DNA from 3 places in the Thalassotalea montiporae genome. Region 3 is predicted to be linked to each of the others. Evidence: predicted binding sites of a transcription regulator. Region 3 holds the regulator's gene; each other region holds the start of a gene.
The links. Region 3 encodes sigma-54, which starts transcription at its own class of promoters, with help from an activator protein. Its sites were predicted from a motif close to GTTGGCACGNNNNTNGNNT; they were not measured.

Region 1 (4,490 bases), 750 kb from region 3:
GCGCCTTAGAATTTGGTCGCCCATTAGTCCGTTCAACCAATACTGGCGTAACCGCAGCGGTTGATCATCAAGGTCAGTTTATTGCTCGCATTCCACAGTTTGAAGAACAGGTACTTAAAGCCGATGTAGCGCTAGTAACAGGTTACACCCCGTTCAGCCAATATCAGCGCTATCCAACCTATATTCTGGCAACACTTTTATTTTTACTTATCATTAGCGTCAGTCGAAAAACAAAACTTTAGTCAAAAAGCTGCTGCTATTCCTAACATAGTTTCTAATACAGTCACTTATTGCTTTTTTCTTTGCTTGATGGATATTTGATCATATGATGAAACGCTAAAAGGAATAACAATAAGTGAGCCACTATGAGCTTGACCTCAAGGTTTAATCTGCGCCGTCTATCTGCCCTGCTTTTATCGTCGGCAACTCTGCTAACGTCAGTGACTGGTGTAACATCAGCCAACGCAACCACAACGCTAATTCACAATGTTAAAGGCTATACCATCAACGATGGAAAGCTGACAGAATTCTCTGCCATTGAGTTTACTGACGATAAAATTGACAATATTTATGCCGCTAAGCCAAGCATCATCCATAGCTCAGTAAAACTTATCGATGGGCAAGGAAATACACTATTGCCGGGCTTAATTGACGCCCATGGTCATGTCTTAAATTACGGCTTAAGCCTAATGCAAGTGGACTTGGTCAATTCCAAAAGTGAACAAGAAGCTGTTGCGCGCGTTAAAGCGTATCGTGATAAAAATCCTGAACAGCGTTGGATACAAGGGCGAGGCTGGAACCAAGTACAATGGCCAGTTGATCAATTTCCAACGGCTGCATCACTCGATAAGCTATTTCCAGACACTCCGGTATTCTTAGGTCGTGTCGACGGTCATGCTGGCTGGGCTAACAGCAAAGCAATGGCACTCGCTGGTATTACCAAAGAGACTAAAGCCCCTGTTGGTGGCGAAATTATTAAAGATAGCCAAGGCAAGCCAACAGGTATATTCATTGATTACGCGATGAATTTGATCACAGAAAAAATTCCGCCCCTGTCTAAAGCAGAGCAAAAGCGTGTTCTAGTCAAAGCCATGAAGGCACTAGCAAAAGTTGGCTTGACCAGTGTTCATGATGCAGGCGTGACCGCAGAGCACATTGAGCTTTATCAAGAGTTAGCAAACAATAAACAAATGCCCATTCGCGTAAATGCCATGCTCTACCTACCAAGCCCTGGCTGGCAACAAAAGCTGGGTGACGGCCAATACGCCTCAGACGATCATTTCTTTCAATTTAATAGCGTAAAAATACAATCTGATGGTGCATTGGGGAGTCGCGGTGCAGCATTGCATGAAGACTACTCTGATCAACCGGGAACTAAAGGGATATTACTGCATAAAGATACAGATTTAGCACACTATATTCGCACAGCTATGGCTAAAGGCTATCAGGTAAATACTCATGCGATCGGCGATCATGCCAATACCTTAACCTTTGATCACTATGCCAAACTGATTGAGCAATCCGGCAGCCAGAAAATGCGTCATCGCATTGAACATGCACAAGTACTTCGACTCGATGATATTCCAAAATTTGCGAAGCTAAATGTTATTGCGTCTATTCAAGCCACTCATGCGACCAGCGATAAAAATATGGCGCAAGACAGAATAGGCAAAGAACGACTCAAAGGTGCCTATGCTTGGCGCAGCTTACTTAACGCTGGTGCTCGTATTGCCAATGGCTCAGATTTCCCCGTAGAGCCAACCAATCCATTTTATGGCCTTCACGCATCAATTACTCGTCAAGACAGAAACAACCAACCGTTAGGAGGCTGGATTTCGGAAGAGGCTCTAACCACGGTAGAAACCCTAAAAAGTTTCACGATTGACGCCGCTTATGCTGGCCATCAAGAAGTTATGCTAGGTAGCTTGGAAGCTGGTAAACAAGCTGACTTTATTCTCATCAAAGAAGATTTGTTTGCTCAGGAACCTAGTACGATTTGGCAAAACAAAGTGCTTGCAACTTGGGTGGCTGGGAAACCAGTTTTCACGAAATAGGCTTGTATCAGGTGTTTCTGGATTAAGTATTTTTCAATAATAAAATTGATCGTCCAAATAATTGAAAATGCATATAACAAACAATTTATGAAAAATCGTAAGTTCTCTCTATTAAAACAATGTCACAACAATGTTAATATTACGTCATTAGTTGCCAAAGCAATTGTCATACTATGTGTCAAAGTGCTTTACAATTAATGCTGTGGCTAGCTAACAAGCAAACATAGACTTATGTAAAATATAGATTTTTTATAATTTGCATATTAATTGCATTAAACAAAAAATTAACGGCGCTAATTAAAACTAAATAAAGTTTTCTGAATACGGAGTTCAGTATGTTTCTAAAGCCAAGTAAATGGATACTTTCAGGACTAGTTGTCGTAGCTAGTTCGTTCGCTAATGCGAGCACATTAACATTGAACGTTGAGAACGCAACACAAAATGGTTCGGGTTTTGGCAATAGCTTTACCAAGAATTTTAGTGCTAATGGTGAAACTCAAACACTAACAATTACTGCATGGGCTGATACAAAAAGTGCTGATGGCTCTTCCACTGATTTACTGATAGAGGCTGCAGAAATTGGTGACTATCCAGGAGGCTTAGGTATTTCTAATGACACTTCTGGGGATGGCCACACCGCCGATAACTATCAATCCAATCCAAACGAGCGTGATTACGATTTCTTCTTGCTTGATTTTGGTGATTTGAGCGTTACGTTGAATTCAATTACTTCAGGCTACTTGCAGTATGGTGCAAGTTCAACTCAGGTATCTGTGGCGGCAGTTACAACAGGAGATTTAGCCGATAAAACGTGGAGTCAGGTAGACAATAACTTTTCGTTAAGTTCAGGCTACGGTCAATTTATGGGAAATAGTGGCAGCTATTATGTTAACTCATTCACTTCTGAAGCTGGTGAAGATTTGAGCTCTGCCAGCTCAACAAGGTGGATCGTAGGTGCATTTAATCATCATTTTGGTGGTGATGCTAGCTTAGAAAGTAATGATGGTTTCAAATTAGCTAGCCTTGGTTTTACTACAACCAAACCAAACAAACCAGGCACCTCTATTCCTGAGCCAGCACCACTTGCTTTGATGATAGTTGCGCTAGTTGCTTTAGCCAGAAGAAAAATTAATAAATAAATGCAGATATAACTCAGTGTAACTCGTTGGGTTGATGCTTTGACAAAAGATGGCTAACGCCATCTTTTTTTATTTTAAGTTAGAATCACACATACTAATATTAAGTTAGCTGTTTATTGTTAGGTTATCCCATGCTCCGAAGTTTTGCTCTATTACCTTTGCTTGCTAGTTTTTCAATACTTGCATCAAACGATCTTGAAAAAGCAATTAGCGCGTATCAAGTCGATGATATTGAAGCGGCATACATCCACTTAAAAAACACGCTAAATAATAATGGTGAAAATTTGCCAGCCAAAGTACTTATGGGCAGAGTACTCTTGCGCAAGGGGTTATATTTAGAAGGTATTCAAGAATTTAATGACGCACTTGCTGCGGGTGCTGACGCGAACCAGTTTATCTTTGAGCAAGTAAGAGCAATGTTACTGTTAGGTAAAAACCAAGAGCTAATTGATTTATTAGGTAGCCTTACATTAAACAAAAAAAATCAAGTCGCTACTTTGCAAGTTAAAAGTAATGCATTCATTGCGTTAGAAAAATATGAGCAAGCATTAGGAGCACTAAAGCAGGCTGAAAAGCTAAGCCCCAAAGATATAGGCGTAATTAGTTCTCTTGCTAATTTTTTCATTGCCGAGCGCTCATTTGAGCAAGCTTGGCAGTATATCACGCTACTAACAACGCTTGTTCCTGAGAATAATAAAACATGGAAGCTTAGAGCTGATTATTTTACAGCTAAAGGTAATACACGCGAGGCGTTAGAAAATTTAGAAAGAGCACATCAGTTGGCTCCTGACGACCCTATCGTAATGCGCGCATTAGCGCACAAATACACCGATGAAAAGCAACACGAAAAAGCATTAAAGTTAGTTGAAACCATTATCGAGCTTACACCGAATGACCCCTATGCCCGCTTATTGAAAAGCCAGCTGTTAACGCGTACTAATCAACTCGATGAAGCACAACAAGTACTTGAAGATATCAGCGCAAAGCTGTCTTTACTAACAGAAGCACAAAAAAGCAGTAATGCATCTTTAGCTTATATTTCAGGGGCTGCGGCTCTTATGCAAGGTAACTTGGAGCTCGCACAAAATGAGCTCGCTTTCTACACTAGTTACCAACCTAATGACGTTGCTGGGCTTAATATGCTAAGTGCGATATATCTGCAGCTAGGTAAAGTCGACAAGGCTCAAGAGCTATTAGAGCGCAATGAAAAAGTTGTACTAAAAGATTTAGGCTTATCATTAAAGCTGTTTAAAGTGTACTTAAGTACCAATAAAATATACAAAGCTAAAAGTGTCCT
Region 2 (4,490 bases), on a different contig from region 3:
TTTTAGCTGGGCGTCAACACCTTTTTGAAAGTTTTTTGATATTTTTATTTGTTCGGTTTAATTTCACGCAAAGCGCGCAATTATTGATTGATTTTGTGGTAAACCAGTAAAATTAGATGTAAAAAAGCCGTATTAACACAGATAAAGGTTAATACGGCTTTTTTATAATAAAGTGTCGATACTAGTAATAGATAACGTCTTTTATTTCTTGTTTTCTCGTAGATGCTATATATATCTCATAAACATCTTTAAAGTCGATACTTAACTCAGTTGCGTACGTATCACCCACAGGATAACTCTTTATCACTTTAGCCCCCCGAATAACACCATGAACTGACGCTTTGAGTTGATGATTTTCGATAAGTAAGTCACCCATAGTCATATTAGAGGCAACTTGTTGACCATATACCTGTTCAGCTAATTCCGCATAAGCGGCAAGTTTTGATGCTTTAATTGCCATTAGCATACGTTGTGTTTCATGCTCTGACTTTTGCAAACTGATTGGCGCATAGCCAACAGCGGTGACAACAGGAAAGACCTCTGGCTTCACTGGTTGCCACTGCACATGCTTATCATAAATAGATGTACAAGCAGAAACGGTAACAGCTACAACTAGCGCCAACGCAATATTGATAAGTTTCATTATCTCACCCTGCCACTATCTATTGCTGTATTCGAACAGCGCGGGCCTCTTCAGCCAAGTTCTCACTGGTGCGAATTATCATGCCATCTTTCAACCGCACATTTTCATCGCGATAAACTTCATCACCGATCACCCATTTTGGTATAAATGATTGAGCACTGGCGACAACGACACGAGATTGCATTCCGATCATTCGAGCATTAACTAATATACCCGTTTCTTGCTCCATCATGGTTCCGGTCACTACGTAGTCAATAATTTGTCGCTCTGGTAACTCTTTCCAGTCGCGACTAAAAACATAATCGCCATCTTTTGTTACTCGGATATGTCCTGTTGTTTTGTAATCAATCACTACCATGCCATGGCGTTGCAGCTCATGAACGAAGTTCTCTGATAGTTGATTACCCAGCCAGTTAGTCGACTCTAAGTCTTCCAAATTAACAAATGAAGTAACTGCGATTGGAGTTTTTGGTGAAACAAAGGAGCTATGCTCCAGCATTTGATACGCCAGCCCTCTCACCACATCATTAATGGCATGCTTGGGTAGATCAAAACTGTCTATCTCATCCATTTTCTGATGGCTGACACTGTAAAAATCTTGCTCACTATTCATTGAGCACGAGGCCAGTAAAGGAATACAGGCTGCTAATAGCCAATTTTTCATTGAGACACCTCAATTATTACTACAAGTTTAACGTTGACTTCTTGGCTTTGAATAATGCAGGAAACGCGCCAACAATAAATAATTATTGCTAGGATAGGTTGAACAGGCATAGTTCATGCTTACTCTTAGTTAATTGTAAGCTATTGGCTAACACAAGCGTCTGCTTTATGACGCTTACTAAGCCGATGGTGATACTTAGTTAGCTAGTTATTAATTTAGTGTTCACAAGATTAAACGCAACCTTAATGCCAAGACATTGTGGACACCAATCAATTGGATTGCTTGTTATGCGAATTTTAGCATTATTCACATCAATATTAATTTCATTTGTGAGCTCTGCTCAGTGGTATGAATCACAAGGCAGTGCATACATCTTAAATAATGATCGCGAGACTGCGCGAACAGAAGCAATGGAAAACGCATTAAAAAAAGCATTACTTGTTGCCGGAGCCTCAGTGAGCAGTGCACAGCGGGTTATCAACGGTTTGCTTACTCAAGACGAACTAAGTATTCGTGCTAGTGGCACAGTGAATTCAATTGAGTTAATCGACGAAAGCTACCAAGGAGACATGCTTAAAGTAACGATTCGCGCAGATATTTTTCCACAAGAGCAGCAATGCTTTGCCGCCGACTTCAAAAAGTCGATGCTAGTAACTAAAGCCCAACTGCTTCATCGTGAACAAGCAAATATTGGCAAAATTTATAATTTAGACAAGAAACTCGTTGCTCGCTTTGCTGACAAGCTTGGTGAGAAAAGTCGCTACATTGATATTAAACTAGCCAACAAGAGCAGCATCCCTTTTAGTCGCTATAACCGTAGCTTTGACCAAGAAAAAATAAAATACTTAGCAGTTGAATTAGGTCAACGCTTTGACACACAGTTTGTTCTCTTTACAGAAGTTACTGACGTTTCGTTTGATGGAGAGGTACTAAACCAATGGCAGTTCTGGCAAGAAGATAACTTCGATCGCCACTTTGATACCGCCTTCTACATATATAGTACTGATAATGGTGAACTATTATGGAATAGCCATTACCAGAATAAAGCTCCTTGGACTTTTGGTAAGCGAGAAACGATCGACCTAAACGGCCAATCGTTTTGGCAAAGCGCCTACGGCCGTATGCTAGACCGCACACTTGATGACGCCTTACTTGATATTGATGAAAGCCTAATGTGCCAGCAAACAAGGGCAAGAATTGTCAGAGTTGAAGGTAATGAAGTTATTGTTAATGTGGGCAAACGCCAAGGCGTTAAGTTAGGCGATAAATTTTCCTTACTGCATTTAAACAGTTTCACAAGCGATCAAGGAAAAATGTACACGGGGTATAATGTCAGTAGCCACATGGTGACTGTAAGCGAAGTATTTCAAGATAGCGCTGTCGCAAAAACCACTAATCAAAACTTGCTTGGCAATATTCAAATCAATGATCTCGCCGTGAAACAAGATCCCTAAAGCAAATACAGAATACCATCACTGCCCTATTGAGTTGTTTTAGTCATTGTAAACTATTGATAAACAGTTTAAATTCAACTGAGCTGTCTCTGTAGCTCAGTTGGATAGAGCATTCGCCTCCTAAGCGAAGGGTCGCAGGTTCGACTCCTGCCAGAGACGCCACTTCAAGTTTTTCTCTTGTTTATTGAGTTTTCCAAGTAAACCTAATTTTATTAACGCAATTGTACGCACTTCAATGGCGTAAATGCTTTGCTGATAAGCCCTTATATCTGGCTCTTAAAATATCAATAAAAGCCAGTTAAAACAGTATGATTAAAAACAAATAGAGTTAAAACTTTAATTTCACTTTGTTACAAGGTGAATACATTTAGAGTTATCTCTTAATTACATTAGTTTTTCTAATCCGACACAGGCAATTTTATTTGTTTGTTTTATCACCAAACGATCTGGATAATGCGCGTCGCAATTAAGCCACTAGAGCAACTTTTAGCGGCTACTTTTAATTAACATTTACCAACGGAGTAACACACACTAATGAACCCACTATTCTTTGACGCACTTAGCTGGATTGGGCTGGCCTTATGTATCGGTGCTTTTTTTATCAAAGATATATTAATGCTAAGACTGGCAACCTTGGTTGGGTGTGTGTTGATGGGCGTTTATTATACGCATATTGATGTAGCACAAGGCATGGTATCAAATGTAATTATTGTTGCTATTAATGCCTTTTACTTATTAAAACGCAGCGAGCGTGAGCCAAAAGTAGATGCCTCGCTTGAATGTTCAAGTACCTAGCCTCTAATTGAACATTTTCCATTAGACAAATTATTGACATAGATAAATTAAAAAGCCCCAAATAATGGGGCTTTTTAATATAACAATCGACCACTCATTCTGATTGTTCTATTACGACGTCCATATCATCGGCAACCGATGAGTTACTTAATACTGCCGACACTGCCAATACAAAAACAGCAGCAATAACAGTAGTAAGCTTAAATCCTTTGGAGGTTGGTTTATTCATACGCAAACCTACTTACTAAGTTGTTTATTATTGTTATTACTTAATAACCCTAAAAACTTATCTGAATATAATCGACATTTCAATCATTTATTTGCGCAGCTCAAATTAATAGCCTTTATTAACATCGACTTGATTAATAAGCGCTTTATTTTGAACAAAACGTTGATAATTTTCAGCTATTTGCTCAACCACCTGTTGTTGATCCGTAATCGCTGAAACATGGGGGGTTACCGTTAACTGCGGTAAATTCCAGAATGGATGATGACTAGGTAATGGCTCTTGTCTAAATACATCAAGCGCTGCACCTGCAATCACGTTACCCTCTAGCGCTTTAACAAGGGCTTGTTCATCTACTGCATTACCTCTACCAACATTGATTAAATACCCATCTTTAGGCATTGCACACAAAACGCGCTCATCAATGAGATCATTGGTTTGATTAGTCGCTGGTAATATCGACACGACAAAGTGCGCCTGTTGCACACTGTCGACAAGTTGATTTTCTCCTACAAAGCTTTGCGCAATATAGTCAGCAGATTTAAGTGTCTGACTCCAAGTACTGACCTGGTAGCCGTTTAGGTGGAGTTTACGTGCAACCACTAAGCCTATTTCACCAGCCCCTAGAATGGTAACTTTGTTACCTTGTTTACGACGCTTGAATATCCAGTCTTGTGCCTGTTGAGCTTGCCAATAGGCTGCCATATT
Region 3 (4,490 bases):
ATTCGTTTGCAAGCCAATGAAATTAAATATGAACCATTAACGTTCACTATCACCATCTCGGGCAATGCATTGTTGACGCAAGCTGGTAGTGAAGTTAGCGGTGAGAAAATCGTATACAACACGCTAACTGAACAATTGGAAGCAGAGGGTGGCAGTAACCAGTCGGTAACCACCATTTTAAAACCTAAAGCAAAAAGTGATAAATAGCCGATGACACAAGAAGTAACACTTACCGCGTCTGGCTTAGCAAAAGCTTATAAAGGTCGACAGGTTGTTAAAAATGTCAGCTTGTCGGTCAGTACTGGACAAATTGTGGGTTTACTTGGCCCTAATGGTGCGGGTAAAACCACGTCGTTTTATATGATTGTTGGCTTAGTGCCGAACGATAGCGGTGAAATCACTTTAGGGGCAGATGATTTAACTTTGTTGCCTATGCATGAGCGCGCGCGTCGCGGTATTGGCTATTTGCCGCAAGAAGCGTCTATTTTTCGCAAACTGACGGTTTATCAAAACATCATGGCGATCTTGCAAACACGCAAAGACTTAACGGAAGTTGAGCGTGAAGAAAAACTCGAATTGCTTATTGAAGAATTCAATATCGGCCATATAAGAGATAATACGGGCATGAGTTTATCGGGTGGTGAACGTCGTCGTGTTGAGATTGCCAGAGCGTTAGCAGCCGACCCATTGTTTATTTTGCTAGATGAACCTTTTGCCGGTGTTGACCCAATTTCAGTTGGCGATATTAAAAAGATTATTTTGCATTTAAAGCAACGTGGCATTGGCGTTTTGATCACTGACCACAATGTTCGCGAAACACTTGATGTGTGTGAGCATGCATATATCGTTAGTCACGGAGAATTAATCGCTGAAGGTGATTCAGAACAAATTTTGGCGAATCAGCAAGTAAGAGATGTATACCTAGGTGAGCAATTCACGCTATAGTTAAATCATTAGCGTTTTACTTGAATAAAAGAACACAACAAAAGGAAACCGTTAGACTTAAATGCGTCCATCATTGCAGTTAAAAATTGGTCAGCAACTTACGATGACGCCGCAACTTCAGCAGGCTATCAAGTTACTACAATTATCAACATTAGACCTTCAACAAGAGATTCAAGAAGCGCTGGAAAGCAATCCACTGCTTGAAGTGGATGAGTCGGCGAGTGCCTCATCGGAAAGTAGTGACAGCGAGTCTATTGACGATGCTTATTCTGCTACGGCAACGACTGAGCAGGTGACAACAGATGGTTCTGAAGATGCTATGCCTACCGCTGATGAAGTCAGCACTACCGAGGCGATGGAAAAAAATGACATTCCAGAAGAGTTGAGTATTGATACCACTTGGGATGAGTCATTTAGTGCAGGTGTAAGTAGCTCAGGCATTGGCACTGCAGGCAGTGATGACTACGTTTATCAAGGTGAAACCACCGATTCTATTCAAGACCACTTGCGCTGGCAAATGGAGCTAACACCCTTTAGTGAAACCGATGAAGCCATTGCTATGGCAATTATCGATGCCGTTGACGATGCTGGTTACCTAACTGTTTCTGCCGAAGATATTTTGGAAAGTCTAGGTCTTGAAGAAGTTGAACTTGATGAAGTTGAAGCGGTATTAAAGCGTATTAATATGTTCGATCCTATTGGGGTGGCAGCGCGCTCTATTCCTGAATGTTTATTGATTCAATTGAATCAGTTTGATAACGACACACCGTATTTAGCAGAAAGTAAGCTGATCATTAGCGAGCACATTGATTTATTGGGTAATCGTGACTATCGTCAAATAATGCGAAAAACCAAGCTCAAGGAAGACCAGCTGCGCGAGGCACTGCGCCTGATCCAATCATTAAACCCAAGACCTGGTGATGCGGTAGTGCAAGGTGATGATCAGTACGTTATCCCAGATGTTTCTGTGGAAAAGAAAAATGGTCGCTGGGTGGTTGAGCTTAATCCAAGTACAGCACCAAGATTATCAATTAATCAGCAATACGCAGCGATGACCAAAAGTATGAAGTCATCGGACGATAATCAGTTTATCCGTTCAAACCTGCAAGAAGCCAAATGGTTCATTAAAAGTTTAGAAAGCCGCAACGAAACGCTGCTGAAAGTGTCAAACTGTATTGTTCAGCGTCAGCAAGGCTTTTTTGAATACGGGCCAGAAGCGATGCGCCCGATGGTGTTAAACGACATCGCAGAAGCGGTTGATATGCATGAGTCAACCATATCGCGTGTAACCACGCAAAAGTTCATGCACACGCCTAGAGGTATTTTCGAATTAAAGTACTTCTTTTCTAGTCATGTTAGTACGGAAAATGGGGGGGAATGTTCATCTACTGCTATCAGAGCATTAATTAAAAAGCTTGTCTCAGCAGAAACTCCATCGAAACCATTAAGTGATAGCAAAATGGCGGAACTATTAGCAGAGCAAGGGATTAATGTTGCGCGACGGACAATAGCTAAGTACCGAGAGTCCTTATCTATTCCACCGTCAAATCAAAGAAAAAGTCTACTTTAAGTATTCAAGCAATGAGGAATAAAGCTTATGCAAATTAATTTATCAGGCCACCACGTAGAAGTGACAGATTCATTACGCGATTTCGTTAACACTAAGTTTGCAAAGCTGGAGCGACATTTCGATCACATCAACAATGTATACGTCGTTCTTACCGTAGAAAAATTAAACCAAAAAGCCGAGGCGACAGTTCACCTCAACGGCACAGAGGTTCACGCCTCAGCACAAAATCAAGACATGTACGCATCAATTGACTCGCTCATTGATAAACTTGACCGCCAAATCCTTAAATACAAAGGTAAAATTACTCAGCATTAAACTATGAAGCTGCAAGATATACTAACCGAGGACTGCACATCCTGTGCAGTCCCACTGTCAAGCAAAAAGAAAATCCTCGAGCAAATTTGCAGTATTGCAACTAGTCACATTCCTGAACACTCAACATTTGAATTGCTGCAAAGTTTGCTGGCTCGTGAAAAAATGGGCAGCACAGGCATTGGCAATGGTATTGCAATACCACACGGTCGCCTTACTGGCACGAATCAAGTTGTGGCAGTACTGATGACCACTGAACAGCCAGTGGCGTTTGATGCGATTGATAACCGCGCTGTTGATATCTTCGTGGCGTTATTTGTGCCTGAAGACTGTTGTAAAGATCACTTATCCACACTGCAAAGTATTGCTAAGCTGCTGAGCAACAAACAAATCAATAAAAAAATTCGTAAATGTACTAGTAATCATGAGCTTTACGAGTTGATTAACCAAGCGGAATAACGGTAAGCACACTATGAAACTTATTATCGTCAGTGGTCGTTCAGGCTCTGGCAAATCAGTTGCGCTCAGAGTTTTAGAAGATTTAGGATACTACTGCGTTGATAATATTCCAGTAAACTTGCTACCCGCGCTTACCCATACAGTAATTAACGAATACGAAAACGTTGGTGTATCGCTCGATGTACGTAATTTGCCTGCTGAGCCCAAAGACGTTCATGAGATTCTTGATTATCTGCCTGCTGCCGTAGAGCTGACCATTCTGTATCTTGATGCGAACGATAACGACCTGATCCGGCGTTTTAGTGAAACACGCCGCTTGCATCCACTGATCAGACAAAATATTGCACTTGATCAAGCGCTAGAATTAGAGAAAAAACTGCTTGAGCCTGTTTCAACTCGCGCTGATTTATATATGAATACTAGCCAGCTCTCGCCACACCAGTTAGCCGATCTCGTACGTGAACGTATACTCGGTAAGAAAACAGGGGCTATGGTGCTAGTGTTTGAATCCTTTGGCTTTAAACACGGTATTCCTGCAGATGCTGATTACGTGTTTGATGCACGATTTCTACCTAACCCATTCTGGGACAAAGAGTTAAAATCGCAAACTGGCTTAGATCAACCCGTCCGTGACTTTCTCGCCAGCCAGCCGATTGTCACTAAGTTTGTTTGGCAAATTAATAGTTTTTTAATGACTTGGTTGCCGCACCTAGAGCGAAATAACCGTAGTTATGTGACAATAGCGATTGGTTGTACTGGTGGTAAACATCGTTCAGTCTATATTGCTGAATTACTTGCTGGTAACTTTCGCAAAGAACGTGAAGATGTGCAATCGCGTCATCGCGATATCGACATCAAGAGCACCTAAATTTAGCCTAGTTTTACATTGGGAAGTCACATGGCAAGCGTTTCCAAAGATATTGAAATCATTAATAAACTGGGATTACACGCCCGTGCTGCCACTAAGCTTGCACAATTAAGCCAACAATTTAGTGCACAAATTACTTTAGCGTTAGATGGCAATAGCGCTGATGCGAGCAGCATCATGGCAATCATGTTGCTTGCGGGGGGCCAAGGTAAAGTTGTTAAGGTAACTGCCGATGGTGATGATGCTGAACAAGCCCTAGCAAGTGTTTGCCAACTCATCAACCAGCGCTTCGACGAAGCAGAATAAAGTTGAAAAATCTTAGGCTTAGCCAAATTA

Region 1: a site for sigma-54 is predicted at 2,309-2,327, ahead of xdp1 (exosortase-dependent surface protein XDP1). Genes of this name have one in related genera too.
Region 2: a site for sigma-54 is predicted at 1,362-1,380, ahead of ACSLUR_RS16340 (FlgO family outer membrane protein). Genes of this name have one in related genera too.

What each region holds. Positions count from the first base shown of each region.
Region 1 covers NZ_JBQRUO010000001.1:1,233,525-1,238,014, reverse strand. Annotated here, with positions in the region: gene lnt (apolipoprotein N-acyltransferase) at 1-242, shown strand, start outside; gene ACSLUR_RS05340 (amidohydrolase) at 366-2,054, shown strand; gene xdp1 (exosortase-dependent surface protein XDP1) at 2,390-3,193, shown strand; gene prsT (XrtA/PEP-CTERM system TPR-repeat protein PrsT) at 3,325-4,490, shown strand, end outside.
Region 2 covers NZ_JBQRUO010000006.1:239,376-243,865, reverse strand. Annotated here, with positions in the region: gene ACSLUR_RS16345 (LPP20 family lipoprotein) at 182-643, opposite strand; gene ACSLUR_RS16340 (FlgO family outer membrane protein) at 663-1,307, opposite strand; gene ACSLUR_RS16335 (flagella assembly protein FlgT) at 1,595-2,761, shown strand; tRNA gene ACSLUR_RS16330 (tRNA-Arg) at 2,847-2,923, shown strand; gene ACSLUR_RS16325 (hypothetical protein) at 3,296-3,556, shown strand; gene ACSLUR_RS16320 (hypothetical protein) at 3,651-3,785, opposite strand; gene ACSLUR_RS16315 (NAD(P)-dependent oxidoreductase) at 3,891-4,490, opposite strand, start outside.
Region 3 covers NZ_JBQRUO010000001.1:483,787-488,276, forward strand. Annotated here, with positions in the region: gene lptA (lipopolysaccharide transport periplasmic protein LptA) at 1-207, shown strand, start outside; gene lptB (LPS export ABC transporter ATP-binding protein) at 211-945, shown strand; gene ACSLUR_RS02005 (RNA polymerase factor sigma-54) at 1,007-2,515, shown strand; gene hpf (ribosome hibernation promoting factor) at 2,543-2,830, shown strand; gene ptsN (PTS IIA-like nitrogen regulatory protein PtsN) at 2,834-3,286, shown strand; gene rapZ (RNase adapter RapZ) at 3,300-4,154, shown strand; gene ACSLUR_RS02025 (HPr family phosphocarrier protein) at 4,185-4,460, shown strand.